DNA from 2 places in the Marinobacter sp. NP-4(2019) genome. Region 1 is predicted to be linked to the other one. Evidence: predicted binding sites of a transcription regulator. Region 1 holds the regulator's gene; the other holds the start of a gene.
The links. The regulator LexA, encoded in region 1, represses DNA repair genes until DNA is damaged. The targets are predictions, from matches to a motif close to CTGTNTNNNNANACAG.

Region 1 (12,182 bases):
GGCTCATGATGGCTGCGGAATTCAATCGCAGGGAGCCGCGCTTTTCTTTTTCCATGCGTGAGATCAGTTCGTTGATCAACAACGGTATGTCTTCAACGCGCTCCCGCAGTGACGGCATTTCGATGGGGAAAACGTTCAGCCGGTAATAGAGATCTTCCCGGAAATCTCCGGTTTCGATCATGTCCTCGAGGTTCTTGTGGGTGGCGGCAATGACCCGGACGTCGGCGGACAGGGTGCGGTTGCTACCGACCCGTTCAAATGTGCGTTCCTGCAGCACCCGCAGGATTTTCACCTGCATGTTCAGGGGCATGTCGCCGATCTCGTCCAGGAACAGGGTGCCGCCTTCGGCCATTTCAAAGCGCCCGACGCGGGAGGTAATGGCGCCGGTGAAGGCCCCTTTTTCGTGGCCGAACAGTTCGCTCTCCAGCAGTTCTGCCGGGATCGCACCGCAGTTCACCGGTACAAATGGCTTCTCCCGGCGTGCGGAATGGTAGTGCAGGTTTCGTGCAACAACTTCCTTGCCAGTGCCGGATTCGCCGGTAATCAGCACGCTGACTTCCTTATCGGCCACCTGTTGCATCAACTGGCGTACCGCCTGGACTTTCCGGCTGGTGCCGACCAGGCTGCGGAAAAGCTGCAGGCCACGCTGCTGGCCTCGTTCCTTGGAATGGATAAACTGATCACGGTAGATCTGTGCGCGGTAGAGGGAATCCACGAATTTCGTGTAATTCATGGGCCATGACATTCGCGCAATGATGCGTGACAAGTGGTCTTCAGACACGCCCTTCAGGGCCGGGTCGCCCACCATCAGTATGGGCACGCCATTGGTTTTTCGGCACAGCTCGGAAACGAGGTCGGCGATGCCGTTGCCTTCGCCATTCATCACAGCCATTGCGACCGTCGCCAAAGCTTCCTCGTCGCCATCAGCCAGCAGAGCCTTCGCTTCTTCGCCCGCCAGGACCTGCTCTTCACCAACAAATTCCAGAATGGTCACTATGTCGCGGCGGCGAGATTCGTCCTCGCTCAGCACCAGCACCTTGTTATTTTTGGGCATCCACGTAAATCTCTTGGAGGGATTTGTGCGGTATTTAAGACTGTAAGAGCACCGGAGTCAATTTTATGACGCTATCTGGACTCATTTCCTGAAACATTCTGGTACGCACGCGCCGCATTTTTGTTACGGTTCACGCCTTTCAACGCCTGCTCCGCTTCCGTGCGGGCTTCTGTGGCCCCCGCACTGGCCTTGTCACAAAAAGCCTGGAGGCGCTCAAGACGCTCCCTGACCGGCTCAACGGAGAGTTCTCCGGTTTCCAGTCGTGCCATGACCGGAGCAACCGTCGTTTTCACTTGTTGGTTAAGTTCAGACAACCGATCCCAGTTCCTGTCGCTCAATGCCTGAGCGAGGCATTCGATCAACTGGTCCAGGGCCTGGAGGTCGTTCGGGGCCTCTGTCATCAATCATTCTCCTGTGGTCTTTAGCGGCCCCGATCCCGGGCGGCGAGTCGTGCTCGGCTTCCCAACCAGCCGTTACCGACGCGCAGCGCGACGGGCGGCAGCGGCTGTAAACTGGTTGCCACGGAACCCCGGGCTGAAATCGTATGCCGGAAATCCGTCGTCCAGGCCGTCTATGTAATAACGTCTGGATTTCAGATCGTACGTCACCTCCATGGTAGTCCAGAACACCGGCTCACTGTAATAGCTGATGTTGTGGGCCTCGGAAACCCGCCAGAGTTTATCTTCCGCGTCGTATTCCTCGGACGCCAGGATCTGCCAGCTGTCTTCATCCACGTAGAACACGCGATATGACTGATACCCGTTCGCAGAGTGGCCTCGACCACCCACTCCCGGTGCAGTTCGTAACGGGAAAGTTTGTGTTTTCTTGTTAAACCCATAGGTAGCAACACGGGGAGGAAATCCGCTCCTGAAAATGGTAGACTATCGAATTAATCTGAAGCGCACTCTTACTTGATCTCGCTTTGCTCGACCGACACCCGTTTGGCAGGTAACCATGGCATCACAGTGGCATTCACTGGTATCACAAAAGCTGTTTCTGGCCAGGACACTGGTACGGCTGGCAGATAGCGATACTAACGCTGAAGCTGACTCCTACCGGGCATTGCAACGGGAAGCGGCTATTCAGGGTGCCATAGAACTTTCGCTGCGGGCCCGAAAGCTGTTGCTGGTCATGATTGCAAGGCTGTACCAGCAGAAAAACGAAGAACCCGAGTCACTCTCGGCCCTGGCATCCCTGTTGGGAACTGAACTGCCGGAAGTGGCTGAGTTGCTGGCCCTGGAGCACCAGCCAGGGAGCTGGTGGAATCATCTGGATCAACTGGAGACGTCCCAGGGTCGGCCGCCGGCGGCCAGGAAGACCGTCAGTGCGGAGAATATCATTGCGATCTCTGCGGAATCGGGCCCGGATCGATCAACGCCGGCGCTTAATACATTGCTCGACGCGCTCAAACAATTCGCTGACACCCTGGAAGACCGACACAGCGAGTGGTAAATCGCAAGTCACGACAGGGTAGGAATCAACAGAAAGGTTATTTGAATGTCACCATCTTTTTTTGAAATCGTACAGCTGAGTGACGGCGATTACGCCCTGCGTCGTATTGATGACGATGCAGCGCCGCTGGTACGCATTTCGTTTTCTTCAGAAGCTCGCGACATGATGGAAGACCGGGATATGGCCGTCGCCAAGGCGATGATCGCAGCAGGTATCGAGGCGGTCGGAAACGTCACCCATGATATCGACTGGGAAGAGGACGAACTGGAAACCCAGGACGTCCAGCCTTCCTATACGCTCCACTGAAAACACCCTGGCCAGCGCACTATCAGCGCTGGCGCAGCACCACCCCGTGACTGTTTCCCTGGGCGGACGCCTTCTGCAGCGTTTCCAGGGCTTCACGGCTGAGCTTCCGCGTCCACATCACCACCGCATGACAGGTACCGGCACTGAGCGCTCGCTCAGCCAGCTGGCGGGCCGGATAATCCGGGGTGGACCTTAAGACCAGCAGCTCGCCCGCGACAATACCGTGCATCTTTTGCCACTTGCTCACCAAAGCCTGGGGTGGATCAATCCACGCAAGCCAGCGCTTCTCCTGATTTAACTGAGTCAACATCGGCAGCAACAGCTGAAAATTCTCAACCTGACCTTCCGGCAGAATAATCTCGGTCACATTACCGACCACCGGCGCCGTTGCAGGATCAGCTCGCCTGGATCTGGCAGGCCCGGTACGAACAACCGACGTTCCACCCGCGGGCCTTGCGGGAGCCTGGTAGCCCATGGCCGCCTGTGAATAGGCCAGATTCTGGTTAAAGCTGAGTTGTTCCATGATACGCCTCGCCTTCAAGTTGACCGTTCCGGATCAGTGCATATCCGAGCGCCGGATAACACCAACGCCGAGCCCTTCAATAAACAGTTCCTCTTCCCTGAGATCCACTTCGATCGGGGCAAACTCCTCATTTTCCGCAATCAGGTACACAGTGGTGCCCTCCTTACGGAAGCGTTTGACTGTCACTTCCTCCCCGACGCGGGCCACCACCACCTGACCGTTGTGAACATCCTGAGTGCGATGGACCGCCAGCAGGTCGCCGTCGAGGATACCGATATCCTTCATGCTCATTCCGCGTACCCGCAACAGATAGTCTGCAGACGGGGAGAAAAAGTCCGGTTTCAGGGTACAGTGATCCTCAATATGCTCCTGGGCCAGGATCGGACTGCCTGCCGCAACCTGACCAACCACTGGCAAACCGAGATCTTCTTCAACCTCCGGCAGACGGATACCCCGGCTCGCGCCCGGCACCATTTCAATGGCCCCCTTGCGGGCCAGTGCCCGGAGATGTTCCTCCGCGGCGTTGGCGGAACGGAATCCAAGCTCCGCTGCAATTTCCGCCCGGGTCGGTGGGTACCCCGTTTCATCCACGTAACGCCGAATGATATCCAGTACCTGGGTTTGCCTTGCTGTCAGCTTCATGCGGTTGCCCCGTTAATCCTGTTTTTATATACAGTGATTTGACTATATACAGTGTTTTATCCAGTGTAAAGACCACTTCCTGTATTTTTTGTCAGATTGCGTCAGAATGCACTGAGTACGGTCTGTGATATGGTAAGTCCAACCCATTGAGGAGGCACAGGAATGAGCGAATCCAAGGCATGCAGGATGCCAGATATCCTCAGGACCGACACCGGTGAGGAGCGCCGCGTCGGAGTTGAAATAGAGCTGTCGGGCCTGAGTTACAGTGCCCTGGTAACACTGACGGAACAGCTGTTGTCGGGGCAGTCCCGTGAAACCTCCCGCTATGTGGCGGATCTGGAGACCGATCTCGGACACTTCACCATCGAGCTGGATTCAGCCCCGATCAAGGACCTCGATCTGAAGGGAGAAACGGTCCCGGAATCCATGCGGGAACTCGGAGGCCAGGCAATGGAAGTGATTGACGCCGCCGCCGAGAAGATTGTCCCCCTGGAGATCATCAGCCCGCCCTTGCCTTTCTCGTCCTTGGAACGCATTGAAGTCCTCTGCGATGAACTCCGCAAAGCGGGCGCCCTTGGCAGCCGCGAAGCGCTCTACTATGCATTCGGACTGCAGCTCAATCCCGAGCTGCCCGACCTCAGGGCGGACACCCTGGTTCGCTATCTGCAGGCTTTCGCGGTGCTGTATGACTGGCTGAAGTCGCGGCACCAGATCGATATCAGCCGCAAATTCACCAGTTATATCGAGCCGTGGAGCAGCACTTACATCGACCTGCTGGTAGCCGATGACTACGCGCCGGATACGGAACAGCTGATGCGGGACTACCTGAAGCACAACCCCACCCGCAACAAGGCCCTGGACCTTTTACCGCTGTTTGCCCACCTGGATAAGACCGTATTGGCGGAATACGTGGTGGATGAACGCATCAAGAGCCGGCCCACCCTGCACTACCGTCTGCCGGATTGCGACATCGACAATCCCGGGTGGCACTTCTCTTCGGTCTGGAACGACTGGGTCGTGCTGGAACAGCTTGCCAATAACGCCGGTGATCTGGCGGAGCTGAGGGAACAGTTCCGTATGAGCCGCAAGCTAAGCCTTCGCAATCTCACTCTGAGCTGGCTTGATACCTGTGAGCAGTGGTTGCGTAACAGGCACTATGTCTGACACCAGCCCTCAGTTGCCCGAACACCCGGGGCTGACCATCGGTATCAGTGGCCCCGCCCGACGCAGCACGGCACACCGGTTGATCAGCCTTGCGTTACGCATCCATGGTGCAAGAACGCACTATATCCGCCCCGGCGCCAGGGTGGACGTGGCGTTGCTTGACGGACTGGTACTGTCGGGAGGCACTCACGTTCATCCGGAACTCTACGGTCAGCAACCGACCGTCACCGCCCGCTACGACCGCCGGCGAGATCAGACTGACCAACGGTTGCTGAGCCGGGCCGAACAACTGAAGATTCCGGTTCTGGGCATTTGCCGGGGAGCCCAGTTTATCAATGTGTTCCACGGAGGCTCCCTGTGTCAGAACGTCACCCCCCTGCGGGTCCATACCCGCCACCGCCCGCTGCTTCTGCCCATGCAGACCGTGCGGCTGGTGAGGAACACCCGTCTCGGTCGCCTCATGCACAGCACCATCATTGGCGCGAACCGTATTCACAGCCAGGCAATCAAACGCCTTGGACGCAACCTGAGAGTGGTCGCACTGGACAACGACCAGTTTGTACAGGCCATCGAGAACACCGGTGACCACTGGTTGATGGGGGTCCAGTGGCACCCGGAATACCTGCTGTACCATGGCGGACATCGCCGTATCTTCAGCCACTTTGTCCATGCCGCCCGGGCCCGCAAGCTGGTGCGACTGGAAGAGGCGGAAGCCAACGACCCGACAACCACCCCATAGCGTTGTAAATAGCACTGCCAACCAGAACGGAGATCTGACCATGCCAAACGCGATAAAAAAACACCTGCTAGCCGGCCTTGCCGCAACCCTGATTCCACTGGCGGCCCAGGCCGGCGAAGTCAGCCTGAGCGGCGAAGGCAGCGTCAAGTACACGCCTGACAGCGCCCGCCTGCAATTTACGGCCAGTGCCGAACACAATCTGCCCGCCCGGGCCTCAGAGAAGGTCAATGACATGATGGCCCAGTGGCGTGACAGCATCAGCGCTTACCGCGACCGGCTCAACGACTACAGTGACGCCAACGTCAATCTTTACACTCGCACACTGCCGGTTCAGGAGCGAGATCAGGAGCCGCAGAAAATGGCGGTAGCCTCGCAAACCGTGAGCTTCACCATCGACGACCTGTCACTCCTCAACCCTTTGCTGGAACAGGCCCAGAAACTCGGGCTGGACTACCACCTCGGTGCCGGCAGCTTTTACCATTCCGATGAATCCGGACTGCAAAAACAGGCGCTGGCACAGGCGATTGCCGACGCCAAATCCCGCTGTGAGTTTGTTGCCCGTCAGCTGGATCAGTCCTGTGGTGACGTCGTTAATATCAGCGTCAACGGTGGTCACCGCCCCGTGCCCATGATGATGGCGGAAGCCAAATCCAGGGCCGATGTGGTATCCAGTGTTGGCGACCGGGAACTGCAGGCGAGCGTCAGTGCCACGTTCGAGCTCGACTAGAAATCCCGGGTATAGAAGATGTCGAGGGAAGCAGCCAGGCCACTGGCTGCTTCCAGATAAAAGTAGCGACCCAGATCGTAGCGCAGCGCCACGGTGGTAATCGGCTCGAAGATCCCCACCCCGTATCGCAGGCTCAGTTCATCGGTGATGTAACCACTGGCAACAACAGAGGCCTGGTCCCCTGTCCCCTCGGCTTCCAGAATCAGGTTGCTGATACCAAGCTCCTCACCGATTCCCTGGGTGACCTTGCTGGCCTGGGTAAGGCCCAGTGACAACGCCGCGCGACTCATTTGTCCTTCATCGCCCCGGCTTTGGGGAGCACGCCCGAGTATCACGTAGGACAAGGCATCACTCTGGGGCATCGACGGCTCAGAAAACACTTCCGTTTCCGGTTCGCTGACCGGACCACTGAGGCGAAGACCGGCAACCACGGCATCCACCCGTCGCACGGCCTCGATGTCCAGATACGGCTCGGTAAGGGGGCCCACGAAGACGATTCGCGCCCGACGCAGCTCCAGCTCCTGCCCGTAGGCTTCGTACTGACCGTTTTCCAACTGCAGGGCACCACGAGTGTCCATGTCATTGCCAATCCGCAGCGTGCCCTTGAGCTCCCCGGTGACACCAAAAGCGTCAAAGGTGACCTCGTCGTCCCCCACCACCACGGTGACATCCATATTCAGTGACCGGACAGTAGGTTCCTCCCGGTCGACCCCGACGATCACTTCATCCTCGGAAACCGACACCGCCTGCTCCGGCAGGGTTCGCACTTCGATCTCCCCCCGGGGCACATCCACCCGGCCTGTCACTGACAATTCCCCGTCGCTGAAAGCCAGGGTGATATCCGGTGCCACTTCCACCCGGGCATAGGGATCGTAGGTCACCGGCAGCCGCTCTCCGGTGACGGTCAACTCCCCGGCCGGCGCTCGTTGCCAATTGAGTTCACCCGCCAGCCTCCCCTCGCTGCGATCATTGCTCTTCCAACGACCACTCAGATCGGCGGAATAACCGTTCAGCGTCAATGCCACCACCACATCTTCGAGGGGGATCGGCAGGGAAGGATCAACGAACCGGCCACCTGTCAGGGCGATCTCGCCATGCACTGCCGGTTTCATCAACGGACCGGACAACTGCCCTTGTCCATTCACTTCACCCTGCACCTCCTCCAGGCCGGCTACCACGCCAGCCAACGCAATATCCAGGCCGTCCAGGGTAAAATTGCCGGTCACCGTACGGTCCTCGGCGGTCGGGTCTACCGACAGGTCCAGGGCGAAGTTCCCCAGTTCCGGCCCCGCCAGATCAACAGCGACATCCGCCAATTGCGGTTTCAAATCAACGTCTAAAGTCAGCTTATCGTGTCGGAGCGATTGCCAATCTTCCTGAACCAGCACCTCAAACTCCCCGGCCCCCGCATCCAGGGAAATGACGCCATCCGGCCCCTCATCGGTCATCGCCAGGTTTATGTCAGCGTTGATCCGCGCACGCCAACGCAGGATTTCCGGCAGCAGCGACGCCAGAGCTTCGGAGGGGAAGTTATCCACCCGATAGGCGAGCTGCGGGTCAGGCATCAGAGTCTGATCCCCGGCACAAACGGAACTGTCCTGCCAACGCCAGCAATGGGCGCCGAAGATCAGCGTGCCGTTCTCGCTATAACCGAGCTCCGCCGGCCCGTCGAGGGTCCAGGTCTGGGACTGGCCCGACAGATCAAGCTCCCCGCTGTCCAGAGAACCACGCCAGCTGTTCCAGGCATCCCCCGCGCCTCCGGCCAGGACAAGGCCGAGACTGGCTTCCTCGTGGAACGCCCGCATGGTCAGCCGGTGTGCCTGTTGCGTACCGGACAGGCCCAATGCCACCCGTTCCAGTCGCTCCCCCCCGGCGTGGATATCCTGCGCCGTTGCTCTGGCGTTCAGAGTCAGGCCGCTGCCGAGGCTGGCATCCAGGTCGGCCAGGGTAATCGCCACGCTGTCCTGCCAGGCCAGATCCGTTGCGGTTACGCTCAGATCACCTTGGGGATCCTCTGGGGTACCCCGCATCATCAGTGAGGCGATCAGTTCCCCCGTCAGGCCTGGCAACAGGATTTCTGGCTGGGGCACCCGGATATCAAGGTTACCAGCAATATCGGAACCCCAGCGGCCGCCGCCGTTAATGCGGTTCTCACCCACTTCAAGATTCAGGTCCGATACATCCCAGGTTCCGGAAGAAGCCTGCAACTTACCACGGGTCCGGGCGGGCTCTTGCTGCCAGGTGCCGGAAATATCCCAATCAGCGGTCATATCCGGCAAGCCATCGTCCGCCAGTTGTCCCTGACTCGTCAGTTCACCGTCCAGGCTGGCCTGCAAAACCGGCAGCCAATATCCGGGGTTGAACTGATCAAGCGTCAGGCCGGCTTTCCACGCCAACTGGCCGGCAAAATCGACATCCGCAGCGCCACGGAGAGACCCCGCGTCGGTACTGACCACCAGCTCACTCAGGGACACCGTTTCCAGATTGCCGTCCACGGCTGTTTTCAGATCCGCATCCCCCAGAGGGCCGGATACCGCCGCTTCCAGGCGGGCGTTGTAACGGTTATCACGATAAGACACCGTACCATTCAAACGCTGCAGGGAAACCGGCGGTGCCTCAAAATCGGGGATCAGGCTGTACCACGGAAATGCCTCCACGCCAATCTCGGCGTTTGCAGTCAGAATCTCATCCCAGCTCACACTCCCTTCCACTTTGAGGGTGCCCCGCCCGGATTCACCCGCCGGGCCCGCCATGGCCAATACCAGGTCCGAGACGCCGGTGGTGGTCAGCAATCCCTTGAGCGACGTATCTATCGCCCCTTTGGTACCCGGTAACGTCGTCGTAGAACGGGTGACAAAACCTTTCTCCAGGCTACCGTCGAGAGATAGCTGCCAGTTTTTCAGGGTCAGGGTTGATGGCAGGGTGTCCAGCGGCAGGAACGACTCCGACCGAAGCGACAGGTGAACCGGCAATCGTCTGTCCAGTGGCGCGCCCCGGCCCTCCAGTACAGCGCTGAGGTAACCGCTGCTGCGGCCGGACAACCTGAGGTCCCTGGCACTGCCCGTCAGGTTCAGGACCAACTGCCAGTCATCACCATAGGGCGGCGGCAGCGACACATCCATCTTCAGGTCAAGTGGCCAGTCACCACGGGTTTCCAGCCGCCCGGCAGCGTTTACTGCAATGTCATCCAGGCGGTAATTCGCCCGTTCTATCACCCAGTCGGTTCCTGAGCCGCCCGCCTCCACTTCCAGCAGATCCCAGACCTTGCCGCCGTTAACGGTAAACGGGCCCAGGTGAACATCCCTGATTGTCAGGCCAAGCGGCAGGTTGACCAGGGGCAGGCTGATATCGTCTCTGGGTTCTTCCGGCTCATCGGAGGGTTGCAACTGAAGATCGATGGCATCGGCACGGAGGGTATCCAGGCACAACTCCTTGCTCAGCAGGCAGCCGGGCGACCAGTCCACCTCCACGGCCTCAATCTTCAGCCCGACACCATAGCCCTGCCACCGCAGGGAATCCGCCCGCCAATAGCCGAACAGAGAGCCCTGATCCCCTTCCGTCTGCAGGCCCGGGATCTGGTCGATCACCCAGGCAGTCCCCGTCTCGGAACGCAGAATCAGTAGCAGGACTGCAACCAGCAGGATGGGCAGCAACACCAGGATTCCCAGTGCCAGCAACAGCCAGAAACGCCAGCTTCGCCGTTCCCCCTTCACGTCCGTCACAGCTCAGGCCCCATGGAAAAGTGAACGCGCCATTCACCGCCGAATTCGTCATCCAGCCCCTTGGCAAAATCCAGGCGCAAGGGCCCAACCGGGCTCACCCAGCGTATGCCCACGCCCGCCCCTGTGGCCAGCGGATCACGCAGATTATCAATGGCGTTACCCTCGTCCACAAAGGCCGCCAATCGCCAGTTCTGGATGAATTCATACTGGTATTCGACACTCCCTACCATCAGGTAGCGCCCACCAACGGCCACGCCGTCCTCATCTTCCGGCGACAGCGTTTCGTAGCCATAACCACGAACACTCTGGTCACCACCGGCAAAGAAACGCAACGATGGCGGCACGTCCTCGAACCGGTTTGTCGCCACGCCACCCGCCTGGAAACGTGCGAGAAAGCGGTGGTTATCGGCCAGAGTATACAAACCACGAACCAGAAAATTCACATGGAGAATATCCGCGTCCGACAAGACTTCACGGTGCGCCCCTTTTACATCGAACTGGACCCGATACCCCCTGGAAGGGTCCAGTGGCGAGTTGGCATGCAACTTCGAGTAGCTCACCCCTGGAAGCAACAGACTGCTCTGGCCCCGCTCGTCATCGCCAATGCGGAAGCGCTCACCTTCCCACCGAAGGGAAGCAACCTGCATCCACCCTGAATCCAGTTGGTGCTGCCACTGTTGTCCGAGGGTAAGCCGTTCGGACTCCACATCTTCAATGTCCTCACGCTGATATCCGGCACCGAGACGTATTGAGTCCGTCATGGGCGGATCCAGTGGCAGCTCATACCAGGTGCTGAGATTCTGGCGCGGGCCGGACAATTCCGTTTCCACCCCACGTCGGTGGCCCATGGGGTTGATCCAGTGTTCACGCCAGTTGCCCCGTAACCGTGGACCAACATCCGTGGAGAAGCCCACACCGGCGGCGACGGACCGGGGCGGACGAGTGGTCAGATTAACCGTCACCGGGATCACCCGGTCGTTGGCGTTAGTGGGAGAGGCATCAATATCCACACCAGAGAAGTAACCACTGTTGGACAAGTCCCCGCTGAGCCTGGCAATTTCATCCGCATGATAGGGCTGCCCGGGCTCAAAGCTCACAAACCGCTCCAGCAGACTGTCCTCAAAGCCGTGACCTTCGGTGAACGACACCTCCCCCAGACGATAACGTTGTCCGCTGCGGAAGCGAAGATCGATGGTCGCGGTCCGTTTCTCAGGATCCACTTCCAGTCTGCGGCTGACAAACTCACCATCAAAATAACCCAGCACGCGGGCCCGGTTCTGGATGGATTGTCGCAGGGTGCTGTACTCGCCATGGTTGAGCACGTCCCCTTCCGAGGGTGACTCCGGTATGGCCGCCACAAGGCCTTCATCCTCCGCCGCCGGGCCTTCGATCACCACCTCCCGCGCAGCAATGCGAACCGGCTCGCCCGGGATCACCGTCAAGGTCAGTTGGGCCAGGCCGTCTTCCCCCTCACCTTCCGCAACCTCCCACTCAATGGCGGGACTGTAATATCCGAGCGCTCTCAAGGCCTCCTGGACCTGTTTATTCGCGGTGTTGACATAACGGCGAAGATTATCCGCGCTTCGTCCCTCAACCTCACCGATAAAGACTTCCGCATTGTCCTGCAGACCAGGGTAGTCACCTTCAACGTTCACCACCACCTGACTGGCGTGCCCCGGCCATGCCCACAGCAAACACCACAACAGGGTGCCTGGAAATCGAACTTGTCTGGTAAGGGAGAACATCCGTTTATGAATCGTCTTTTTATGAGGAACGAAGGTGCCGAGTTTAGCGGATTGACCAGACCGACCACCAGCGGCGCGCCTTTTGCCAATGGCTACCGGAGTCGACAC
Region 2 (12,182 bases), 1.1 Mb from region 1:
CTTCTTCTTTTCATTGCGAATGGCCTTGGCCTTTTTTTCATCGGCAAGTCCGGCTTTCAATAACTGGTCCTGAAGTGATGCCATCTACGACTCCGTAAATAGTTGCTGACTCTGGCGTCCCGCGCTGTTTGCGAATTAACCAGACGGAACACGCACTGATAAGGTAGTATACGCGCACCGCAAACTCCGCCATAACCAGCATTATTCATTTCAGGATTTTCTACTTATGTCTTCCTTTAACCAGCTTGGCCTGTCGCAGGCCATGATCTCCAATCTTGCACAGTTGGGATTCCAGCAACCCACGCCGATACAGGCCAGGGCGTTGCCTGCTGCGATCGCTGGAAAGGATGTTATTGCCATGGCGCAAACCGGCAGTGGTAAAACCGCGGCGTTTGGTATCGGGCTGGTTGAGAAGCTCAGGACGCGGCAGTTTTCGGTTCAGGGGCTGATTTTATGCCCCACCCGGGAGCTCGCTGATCAGGTGGCCAAAGCGCTGCGGGAGCTGGCGCGGGCAAAGACCAATGTAAAAGTGTTGACGCTGTGTGGTGGTGTTGCGATCGGGCCGCAGATTGGTTCACTGAGCCATGGTGCCCATATCGTTGTCGGCACGCCGGGCCGCATCCAGGACCACCTTCGTAAGGGGACTCTGACCCTGGATCGGCTGCAAACACTGGTGCTGGATGAGGCCGATCGCATGCTGGACATGGGCTTTCAGGATGCGGTGGAAGATATTATCAGTCAGGCACCGTCGCGGCGTCAGACCCTGATGTTTTCAGCAACCTGGCCGGATGCCATTCGCACCCTCAGCGAGCGGTACCAGCATCAGCCGGTGGATATACGGGTGACAGGGCATGTTGAAAAGCCCGATATCCGCGAATTGTTCTATGAGATTGCCTCCGGTCAGCAAGTGGATGCTCTGGCGGCGCTGCTATCGGATTTTCAGCCTACCTCCTGTATTGCCTTCTGCACCACCAAGCAACAGTGCGATGAGCTAGCCGCGGCGTTGGGTGATCGCGGTTTCTCGGCTTTGCCTTTGCACGGAGATCTGGAGCAGAAGGATCGCGACAGCGTATTGGTTCGCTTCGGAAATCAGAGTTGCTCGGTGCTGGTGGCAACGGATGTTGCTGCCCGCGGTTTGGATATCAAGGCGTTACCGCTGGTGGTGAACGTTGAGCCAGCCAGGGATCCGGAGGTTCATACTCATCGGGTTGGTCGAACCGGCCGGGCGGGTGAAGCGGGCCTGGCAGTGACACTGTGTACACCGTCCCAGGGGCACAAGATCTCCCGACTGGAATCCCAGCGTGATGAGGAGGTGCATTGGGGGGATACGGAAAAACTGCTGGCAAATCCTGACAGGCCGGTCGTGCCGGCTATGCGCACCCTATGTATTTCCGGCGGGCGCAAAGACAAGATCCGGCCGGGGGATGTGCTGGGAGCGCTTACCGGAGAAGCCGGTATTCCCGGCAAGGCCGTTGGAAAGATTGATCTGTTTGACTTCCAGTGCTTTGTGGCAGTTGACCGCAGTGTCGCCGCAGAGGCGCTTGAAAGGCTGGAGAGTGGCAGGATAAAAGGCCGTAAAATGCGCGTTCGATACGCCTGAGTGTGGGCGGATTCGGGCAGGCCTGATGTCTGTCATAATGGGTCTTGAGGCTCGGAAAGCGCGTATAGTAATTCGCATTCAGGTTGCCCGAGGCAATCTAAAACTGTAAATTACGCAGGATTTTGCCTCCCGGATTGTCTCCGCTGGATGCGAAACTCCTGGTCCAGTGGATTAGATCAGGCAGTTCGGGGAAATCACACAAACCAATACAGGTAGCTATTCGATATGAATGACCTGATGTCACAAGCCGTAGATCTGATGATTGCAGGCATGGGATTCGTGTTTGCGTTCCTGGTAGTGCTGGTGTTCGCAACGCTGCTCATGTCCAAGCTCGTTTCACGGTTTGCGCCGCCAGAGCCGGCAACCCCGGCCAGAACGCCACGTGCCAAGCCCAAGGCGCCAACGTCGGTTGACCCTGACACCGCCGAGGCCATCAAGAAGGCGATTGCACAATTCCGGTCGCGCCACAAGAAGTGACCCGGTAAAAGATAGAACCTTTAAACAGAAGGCTGACACGATGACTGATACAAAGAAACCGCTGGGGATTACGGACGTTGTCCTGCGTGACGCCCACCAGTCCCTGCTCGCCACCCGTATGCGGCTTGACGACATGCTGCCCATTGCCGAGAAACTCGACAAAGTCGGTTTCTGGTCTCTGGAATCCTGGGGTGGAGCTACCTTCGACTCCTGCATCCGTTACCTGGGCGAAGACCCTTGGGAGCGTATCCGCGAACTGAAAAAAGCCATGCCCAACACGCAGCAGCAAATGTTGCTACGTGGTCAGAACCTGTTGGGTTACCGTCATTATGCAGACGATGTGGTAGAGCGGTTTGTTGACCGTGCCGCCGAGAACGGCGTGGACGTGTTCCGGATTTTCGACGCGATGAACGACCCGCGTAACCTGGAAACTGCCATCAAGGCCGTTCGCAAGACCGGCAAGCACGCACAGGGCACTATTTCCTATACCACCAGCCCCGTGCACACCATTGATATGTGGGTAGAGCTGGCGAAGGAAGTCGCAGACATGGGCGCGGACTCCATTGCCATCAAGGACATGGCTGGTATTCTCAAGCCTTACGTGGCCTTTGATCTGGTGAGCCGCCTGAAGAAAGAGCTGGACATCCCGATTCACATGCAGTGCCACGCGACGACCGGAATGTCTACCGCCACCGCCATCAAGGCAGCGGAAGCCGGTATCGATAACGTGGATACGGCCATCTCTTCAATGAGTATGACCTATGGTCACTCGCCCACAGAGGCGGTTGTTGCCATTCTTGAGGGTACAGACCGTGACACCGGCCTTGACCTGAACCTACTGGAAGAAATCGCCAGTTACTTCCGCGAAGTTCGTAAGAAATACGCGAAGTTTGAAGGCAGCCTCCGGGGCACCGATTCCCGCATTCTGATTGCTCAGGTGCCCGGTGGCATGCTGACCAACATGGAAAACCAGCTGCGAGAGCAGAACGCGAGCGATAGGTTCGATGAAGTTCTGGCCGAGATCCCCAAGGTCCGCGAAGACCTGGGTTACATCCCGCTGGTAACACCGACTTCCCAGATCGTAGGTACCCAGGCGGTACTGAACGTTCTGACTGGTGAGCGTTACAAGTCTATCTCCAAGGAAACATCGGCCATCCTGAAGGGCGAGTACGGTTCCGCGCCGGCTCCGTTCAACAAGGAACTGCAGGAGCGGGTCCTGGATGGTAAAGAGCCGATTACCTGCCGTCCTGCCGATCTGCTTGAGCCGGAAATGGACAAGCTGACCGACGAGCTGAAGAAGCTCGCGGACGAGAAGGGCATCAAGCTTGCGGACAACGTTGTTGACGACGTGCTGACCTACGCCCTGTTCCCGCAGATTGGCCTCAAGTTCCTGGAAAACCGGGGCAACCCGGATGCGTTTGAGCCAGTTCCGACTGCGGAAGATGCTGCACCCGCGAAGAAGGCCGGTGGACCCGAGACCTACACTGTCGAAGTTAACGGCAAGAAGTTTGTTGTTGCTGTTTCCGAAGGCGGTGAAATTACCCAGATCCAGGGCGAAGGCGGTGCTGCTTCCGCACCAGCAACTTCGTCTGCTGCACCGGCGCCTGCCGCGGGTGAGGGTGAACCGGTTGTTGCGCCGCTGGGCGGAAATATCTTCAAGGTCCTGGTATCTCCGGGTGACGTCGTTGAAGAAGGCGATGTGCTGATCATCCTGGAAGCCATGAAGATGGAAACCGAAGTTCGTGCACCGAAGGGCGGTACCATCGGTGAAGTTTTCATCAAGGTCGGTGATGCCGTATCCCCTGATGATGAAATGCTGACAATCGCATAAGGGCCAGCATTCCATGGAAAAATTAATGACGCTCTGGACAGGCAGTGGTCTGTTCAATATAGAGATTGGTCAGGTGGTGATGATTGCCATCGGCCTTCTTCTGCTGTTCCTTGCGATTCGCAAGGGCTTTGAGCCGCTGCTGCTGGTACCCATTGGGTTCGGCGGTATTCTGGCGAATATTCCGGAGGCAGGGCTTGCCCTGACTGCGGCGGAAAATGCAATCCACTTTGCTCTGAAGAACGATGCAACGCAGGTTCTGGCCGCGCTGGCCGCGCCGCTGGATGTGGCTTATCAGGCTGGCCAGGCAGTAACACCTGAGCTGAAAGAAGCCTTCAAGGTTGCAGTTAAAGAGGCCAGCTACTCCGAAATGGCGATGGCAAACTCCCTCGCGCAGGATTTCGGTTATGGCAATGGCATGCTGTATAACTTCTACTCTGTGGTTATTGGCAGCACCATCGGGCCTCTGCTGATCTTCATGGGCGTGGGTGCGATGACCGATTTTGGTCCTCTGCTTGCCAACCCCAAGACCCTGCTGCTGGGTGCTGCCGCTCAGTTCGGTATCTTCGGTACTGTCATTGGTGCGGCGCTGCTGGACTGGACGGGTGTATTGGAATTCAACATCCTTGAAGCGGCTGCCATCGGTATCATTGGTGGTGCGGATGGTCCGACGTCCATTTACGTGTCCAGTGTTCTGGCTCCGCATCTTCTGGGTGCTATCGCAGTCTCTGCCTACGCCTATATGGCTCTGGTACCGATGATTCAGCCGCCGATCATGAAGGCGCTGACCAGTCATAAAGAGCGGGCCATTAAAATGTCCCAACTGCGTCCGGTGAGCAAGAAAGAGAAGATCATCTTCCCGCTGGTGGTATTGATTGCAGTGGTACTGTTCCTGCCGGATGCGGCGCCTCTGTTGGGTATGTTCTGCTTCGGTAACCTGATGCGTGAGTGTGGTGTGGTTGAGCGTCTGAGTGACACAGCCCAGAACGCACTGATCAACATTGTGACCATTTTCCTGGGGCTGTCTGTTGGCTCCAAGCTGATGGCGGACAAGTTCCTGGACGGCCAGACTCTGGGTATCCTCGGACTGGGCATTGTAGCCTTCGGTGTTGGTACCGCTTCGGGTATCCTGATGGCGAAGCTGATGAACAAGCTGAGCAAGGAGCAGATCAACCCGTTGATCGGTTCTGCCGGTGTATCTGCGGTGCCGATGGCGGCGCGGGTATCCAACAAAGTAGGCCTTGAAGCTAACCCGCAGAACTTCCTGCTGATGCACGCCATGGGTCCGAACGTGGCTGGTGTTATCGGCTCTGCGGTTGCTGCCGGTGTGATGATCAAGCTTCTGGGCTGATCTCACGCTTTCAGTACCGAAAACCCCGCCGGGCTTTTGCCTAAGCGGGGTTTTCTTTTTTGTAAGACCGAAAATTCGGAGTTTGAGCCAGTGTAGGGCCGCCTTTCAGGAAACGCTACAAGCACATCCATGTGCGCTTGATCTCCGGCCATCCATGGCCTCCGACATTCCTGAAAGGCGGCCCTACACTGTCTCTTCAGACTTCTGAGTTGCCCTCCCGTAGGTCGGATTAGGCGAAGCCGTAATCCGACAAACTAATGAAAGTCTCTGGAACTGACCGGCAATGAATGGATCAGGTGACTCAGATCCGAAAGCTTCCCCGCAATCACATGAATAACCTCCCCCTCTCTTTCCAGTACGCCCTTCACATGCAGCAGCCGGGCGGTCAATAACGGTTTCCGCTGCCGCCGTGCGGTTTCCTGCCAGACAATCACGTTGACATTACCGGTTTCATCCTCAAGGGTCACAAAGGTGACGCCGGAGGCGGTGCCGGGGCGTTGGCGGCCGGTGACCAGGCCGGCGACCTGGACCGGGATGCCGGCTTTGGTGTCTTTCAGTTGTTCCGAGGTCAGGCAAAACCGGAGATGACCTTGTTCCCGCAGCAGGGCGAGAGGGTGGCGCTGCAGGGTCAGGCCCTGGCTGGCGTAGTCGGCGAGAACGTTCTGACCTTCCGTGGGTTCCGGCAGTTGGTCGCAGGTGTCCGGTGTGTAGTCTTCGTTGTCTTCGGCGGCAAAGAGTGCGGCCGGTTGCTCGTGGCCCAGCAATTGCCAGTAAGCCTGGTGACGGTTGGCGGTGAAGTCCGGCATGGCGTTGGCCCGTGCCAGGAGTTCCATGTCCCGTTGGCTGAGATCGGCCAGGCGGCGGAGTTCGTTGCTGGAGTGGTACCCCAGGGCAGGCCGGTTCTGGCAGAGGCGTTCGGCACCGCTGGCGGACAGGCCCTGTATCAGTCGTAACCCCAGTCGGAGGTGGCGTTCGGGGCCTTCCAGGATGTGCTCCCATCGGCTGTGGTTCACATCCGCCGGTAATACGGTGACGTTGTGGCGGCGGGCATCCTGGACCAGCTGCGACGGGGAATAGAACCCCATGGGCTGGCTGTTGAGCAGGGCGCAGTAAAAGGCCGCCGGGTAGTGGCGTTTGATCCAGGCGGACACGTAAGCCAGCAGGGCGAAGCTGGCGGAGTGGGATTCCGGGAAGCCGTAGCCAGCAAAACCGCAAATCTGTTGGTACAGCCGCTCGGCAAAATCCGCTTCGTAGCCCCGTGCCCGCATGCCGTTGATGAGTTTGTCATGAAACGGGCTGAGGTCGCCGCCGGATTTCCAGGCGGCCATGGCACGGCGGAGCCGGTCGGCCTCGCCGGCGGTAAAACCGGCGGCCACCATAGCGAGCTTGATGGCCTGTTCCTGGAAAATTGGCACACCCAGCGTGCGTTCCAGCACGCTCTGTATTTCGGCGTTTGGGTAATCCTCCACCGGTTCCAGGCCGTGCTTGCGGCGCAGGTATGGGCGCACCATATCTCCCTGTATGGGGCCGGGGCGAACGATGGCGACTTCGATCACCAGGTCGTAGAAACACTCCGGTTTCAGTTTTGGCAGCATGTTGATCTGGGCGCGGGATTCCACCTGGAAAACGCCGATGCTGTCTCCTTGTTGGAGCATGTCATAGGTTAGGGGGTCGTCTGCGGGAATGTCGGGCATGGCAAACGGTTGTCCGCGCTCTTCACTGATCAGTTCCAGAGCCCTGCGGATGGCGGAGAGCATGCCCAGGGCGAGTATGTCGACCTTCATGAGTCCCAGGCTTTCCAGGTCATCCTTGTCCCACTGGATCACCGTGCGGTCGGTCATGGCGGCGTTCTCCACCGGGACCAGTTCCGCCAGGGGGCCGGCACTGATGACAAAGCCACCCACATGCTGCGAGAGGTGGCGGGGAAAACCCAGCAGCGTATTGACCAGGGTAAAGAACTGGTCAGCCACCCGGGGATTGCGGGTCAGACGCTTGTCCAGGATCTGGTGTCGCCAGTTGGTGTTGCTGTCCCGCCAGTCAATGCCTTCCAGCAGTTGTTCCACCAGGGCCGGATCGAACCCGAGGGCTTTGCCGACATCGCGGATGGCGCTTTTGGGACGATAGCGGATGACGGTGGCGGCCAGGGCGGCCCGCTCCCGGGTATAGCGCCGGTAGATGTACTGGATCACTTCTTCCCGCCGTTCGTGTTCAAAGTCCACATCGATGTCGGGCGGCTCGCCCCGATCTTTGGAGATAAAGCGTTCAAACAGTAACTCGCTGTGGGCGGGGTCGACTTCGGTGATGCCCAGGCAGTAGCAGACGGCCGAGTTGGCGGCGGAGCCCCGCCCCTGGCAAAGGATGCCCTGTTGGCGGGCAAAGGCCACGATGTCGTGGATGGTCAGGAAGTAATGCTCATAACGCATCTCTGCGATCAGCGCCAGTTCCTTACGAACCAGGGCCTGGACGTCCAGCGGCGTGCCTTCGGGGTAGCGACGGCGCTCCCCCTGCCGGGTCAGTGCCTGCAGGTATGAGGCGGGGGTTTCTCCTTCAGGGACCAGATCCCCGGGGTATTCGTAGCGCAGGCTGCCAGGCTCGAAGCTGCACTGGTCGGCAATGGTCAGGCTTTCCCTGAGCCAGTGTTCGGGGAACAGTCGCTTCAGCACCGGCAGTGGTCTCAGGTAGCGCTCGCCATTCTGGAACAGGTGATGGCCGGCGTTCTCCAGTGAGGTGTGGTGGCGCAGGGCGGTGAGTACGTCCTGCAGGGGCTGGCGCTCACGGCAGTGCATGTGGACCTGTCCGGTGGCGGTAATCGGGCAGTGCAGTTCGGTGGCGAGCTGACGCACCCGGGCCAGGTGTTGCTCCTCGCCGGATTCCAGGGTGCGGGCTGCGGCCAGCCACAGGCGATGCTTGAACAGCGGATGTAGCCACTGGCCACAGGCCAGGGCGTCGTCGTAAACGGTGCAGGCAGATGAGGGGGGTAACCACAGGCACAGGCAATCGTCCAGGGTGTGATTTTCGATGTCTTGGCAGAATAGCTGATACTGGCCTTTCTCCGCCCGCCGGCGCCCCGTTGTGATCAGTTGGCATAACTGGCCATAGCCGGTGCGGGTGCGGGCCAGCAGGATAAAGCGCGGAGTGGCGCCGTTGGCCGGTGCGTCGCTCAGTTCAAACCAACTGCCGGTAATCAGCTTGACCGGGCTGTCTTTCAGGGCCGCCCAGGCCCGTGGGATACCGGCAACCGAACAGGCATCGGTGATCGCCAGGGCGTGATAACCCAGTTCCGCCGCCTGCTCCGCCAACTCATGAGGGTGCGATGCGCCTGTCAGGAAAGTGAAATTGCTCAGGCAATGGAGTTCGGCGTAGGACATGGTTGTTACCCAAACCAGCCGTGTACGAACCAGCCATCCCGCACATCCCGGAATACCCAGGCCAGTTGACCACTGGCCAGTTGGGCAATGTAGTAATCCCGGTGAACCCGTTGTCCATCCCACCAGCCACCGCTGATGCGTTCCGGGCCGGAAAACCAGGCGTTGGGTGTTTCCTGCAGGGGGTATGGGCTTTGCAGTAACCACAAAGGCCGATGGGGCCGGCCACTTTCCTCTGTGCCGGTGGTGCACGCCCGGCGCGAAAGGCTTGCCGTGGTCCAGGCATGTTCCGGGCGATGGTCTGCCCGGGGCGACAGTTGCTGCAGGGCATCTTCCCCCAGCCGGGCCTGCAGGCGGCTGATCAGGGTATGCCAGGCTTCGTTCGAGTTCGGAGTTTCTCCCAGTAGATCGTTACTGTGACTCGCATCCCGTCTCAGGAAGCGACGTACCGAAAGCACGAGGGAGGTAACGGGTGCTTTCAGCGGGTGCTGTTCAAAACGTATACGGAGTAACTCCAGAAACGCTTCGGCCCGATGTTCCGCTCCCGAAGTGCGAATTCGCAGACGCGTGGGTTCGTGATGGCGGTGGTTCAGTACCAACTGCAGGCTGTCGGTATCCTGTTGGCGCCAGCACAGATCCTCTTCCAGCTCTCCCAGTATGCGGTGCAGGGGAAACAGCAACCCTTGGGAGTGCTCTATGTCCTGGGCAAAATCCGCCTGCTGGTGGAAGTGATGAGGGGGGCGCCAGGGTTGTTGTGGGTCTGGCCGGGTGCCCTGGATTCTCTGTAGGTAGGCGAGGGTGTCCGATGATAGCCGGTGAGCGAGCTCCCTGGCTGGCAACTGCATGACTTCTCCCAGTCGGGTCAGTCCCAGCCGCTGCAGCCGGGTGAGGGTGCGGTCGTCAAGCTCCACGGCTGTCAGTGGCAGACAGGACAGTTGTTGTGTCATTTGCTCCCGGTTAGTGGTGCATTGGCCCTGACCAGCGCGGGCGCACAAGCGGGCGGCCAGGGGAGTGTGTCCGGTGGCCATCCAGGCGGTTAACTGTCTTTGTGACAGTGCCTGTTCGAACGTTTGCCGGATGGCGGTCAGGCCGCCGTACAGTTTCTGCAGGCTGCCTGCTTCCACCAGCAATCCGTCCGGTGGGTAGAGAGTGATGTTGGCGGCATGGCGATACAGCCAGCGGGCCTGTTCTGCCAGAATCTGCTGTTCCCGGCTGGTGTCCGCACGGGCAATAGCCAGCTCCGGTACCAGGCTGATGGCGGTTTTCAGGGCCATGCCGGGTTGCACGCCCTGGTCCCGGGCTTCCGGGCAGGCCTGGAGTATTCGTTGACCGGTTGCTTCCACAACCACCAGCGCTTCTTCTCTACTGTTCGCTCTGCCGCTTTCTCCGCCGCTTCTTCGGGAACGGAGAATATGGTCCAGCAGCAGGTGAGGAAAATGCAGGTAAACCCAGAGCATGATGACGTGCCTTTGCCTCTGTTATAAGCCGGATTGGGGCCAGGGCCCCTGAACTATCCGGCTGGGTTCGGGAAATGGCACATGCGTCCGCTGTGACATGGCGAGGGTGCAGCGTTGTCCCGGCCAGCTACCCCTGCGTTTCAACACGTTGATCTGTAAGTCCTGGTGTTTTCCCGCCTCCAGCTCAAGCCTCAGGGCCGCAGGTGAGCTTTGCCTGGCCAGTTTGCGGCTGAGGAACAGTACGCATACGTTGCTACCGGCCTCGGCGGCCAGTTGCAGCCGGCGGATATCCCGGGCCGCCAGCCTGCGGGGCCAGGCCAGTACCAGTCCGGTGACGGGGGAGCGCAGGCAGTTTTCCAGGGTCCACAGCAGGTCATTGTCATTGTCTGTATGAATCATGACCACCTGATTCAGGTCCACCTCTTCCTGTGCCAAAGCCGGGGCATAGGGCGTGTGTGGCGGGTTCAGCCAGAACACGGTCCTGCCGGCGCAGGTCAGGCGCTGCATCAGCGGCAGTACCAGTTGCAGTTCACCAATTCCGGGGGCATCCAACAGGCATTCACTTAATGCCCCCCGGGGCCACCCCAGCCCGCCCAGCTGGTTATCCAGCACTGGATAGCCGGTTGGTTCCGCCGGCTGTCTGGTCCGGGTGTGACGATCCCCTTGCCATACACGGGCGTCCTGCATCAGGGTATTTATAAGTTCGTTCATGAGTAGGCTCGTGGCTTGTTTCTTTCGGGATACTGTTTAAATATACAGTATTCCGAAAGGGGGCGGATTTCAATAGCGGGCTTGATAATGTGGGAGCGGGCACCCACGCTTGTAATACAAGTCATCAGTCAGGAAGGAAGGGGGAGCCATGAGTTCACTGACCACGCAATCCTGCGAAGCCTGTCGTGCGGATGCCCCGAAAATAACCGAAGACGAGAAACAAAGCCTGCTGGGAGAAATTCCGGAGTGGCAAGTCACTGAACTGAATGGTGAAGAGCAACTGAAACGGGTTTTCAAGTTCAGGAATTTTGCCGAGGCGCTGGCGTTTACCAACAAGGTCGGTGACCTGGCTGAAGCGGAAGGCCACCACCCTGCCGTCCTGCTGGAATGGGGCAAGGTGACGGTACGGTGGTGGACCCACAAGATCGGTGGTTTGCACCGGAATGACTTCATCATGGCGGCGCGGACCGATGCCGCCTACGCGGGCTGATCGGGAACGCTCCGGTCCGTTGTGATCACAGGCCGGCGATGTGGTGGATCATCCTCTGTCGCATGGCCTCGTCGGGTAACGCCCCCATGGCGGCGCCCATGTTGTCCGCCATATGACGAGCCTTACTGGTTGCCGGTGTTGCCGCAGTGACTGCCGGGTGGGCGACGACGAACTTCAGGAAGAACTGGCCCCACGAGTGGGCGTCGAATTCCGCCGCCCAGGAGGGTACTTGTTTGCCTTTCACTTTGTTCCAGAGCCGGCTCCGGCCAAAGGGAGCGTAGACCAGTACACCGATGCCTTTTTCCCTGGCCAGTGGCAGTATCCGTTGTTCCATCGTGAGGTTGTCGACGGCGTAGTCGATGCCGATGAAATCCAGGGGTTCCCGTATCATGGTGCGTTCCAGGTTTTCATACTGGCTAGGGAAAGTGGTGGTCACACCAATATAACGCACTCGCTGTTCTTCCCGCATTTCCTTGAGAATGCCGAGTTGCGTGGGTACGTCCCCGAGGTTATGGACCTGTATCAGGTCAATGACCGGTTTGCCGATGCGCCGGAAAGAGGTTTCTATCTGCTCTCTTGCGGCGTCGGGGTCAGCCTTGCCGCCACCCCATCCGGCAACATTCACCTTGGTGGCCCAGAACAGGTCATCGGTGATGTTCAGTTCGCTGGCTATTTGTCCTGCGACTTCTTCCGAAGCGCCATAGCTCGGGGCCGTGTCGAAGACTTTGCCGCCTTTCTCGACCAGTGTTTTCAGAACGCCCCGCAAGGCATCCCGGTCCTCGCTGCTGGCAACGCTGGCGAAGGTGGCGGCACTGCCCAACCCCACCACTGGCAGGTGCTGGCCGGACGATGGGATGGGACGGGTGATCAGTTCCAGTTGTCTGTTTTCAGCCCAGAGCATGC

Region 2: a site for LexA is predicted at 10,822-10,837, ahead of imuA (translesion DNA synthesis-associated protein ImuA). Genes of this name have one in related genera too.

What each region holds. Positions count from the first base shown of each region.
Region 1 is NZ_CP034142.1:2,920,094-2,932,275, forward strand. It holds gene EHN06_RS13305 (sigma-54 dependent transcriptional regulator) at 1-1,054, opposite strand, end outside; gene EHN06_RS13310 (SOS cell division inhibitor) at 1,126-1,455, opposite strand; partial or broken gene EHN06_RS13315 (DUF1329 domain-containing protein) at 1,528-1,892, opposite strand; gene EHN06_RS13320 (DUF6586 family protein) at 2,009-2,506, shown strand; gene EHN06_RS13325 (hypothetical protein) at 2,552-2,812, shown strand; gene EHN06_RS13330 (cell division inhibitor SulA) at 2,835-3,335, opposite strand; gene lexA (transcriptional repressor LexA) at 3,369-3,977, opposite strand; gene EHN06_RS13340 (amidoligase family protein) at 4,140-5,141, shown strand; gene EHN06_RS13345 (gamma-glutamyl-gamma-aminobutyrate hydrolase family protein) at 5,134-5,880, shown strand; gene EHN06_RS13350 (SIMPL domain-containing protein) at 5,921-6,607, shown strand; gene EHN06_RS13355 (translocation/assembly module TamB domain-containing protein) at 6,604-10,329, opposite strand; gene EHN06_RS13360 (autotransporter assembly complex protein TamA) at 10,326-12,074, opposite strand.
Region 2 is NZ_CP034142.1:1,821,548-1,833,729, forward strand. It holds gene EHN06_RS08325 (DUF2058 domain-containing protein) at 1-84, opposite strand, end outside; gene dbpA (ATP-dependent RNA helicase DbpA) at 227-1,600, shown strand; gene EHN06_RS08335 (OadG family protein) at 1,826-2,077, shown strand; gene oadA (sodium-extruding oxaloacetate decarboxylase subunit alpha) at 2,118-3,908, shown strand; gene EHN06_RS08345 (sodium ion-translocating decarboxylase subunit beta) at 3,922-5,256, shown strand; gene EHN06_RS08350 (error-prone DNA polymerase) at 5,511-8,624, opposite strand; gene EHN06_RS08355 (Y-family DNA polymerase) at 8,630-10,078, opposite strand; gene imuA (translesion DNA synthesis-associated protein ImuA) at 10,100-10,789, opposite strand; gene EHN06_RS08365 (4a-hydroxytetrahydrobiopterin dehydratase) at 10,938-11,279, shown strand; gene EHN06_RS08370 (aldo/keto reductase) at 11,305-12,182, opposite strand, start outside.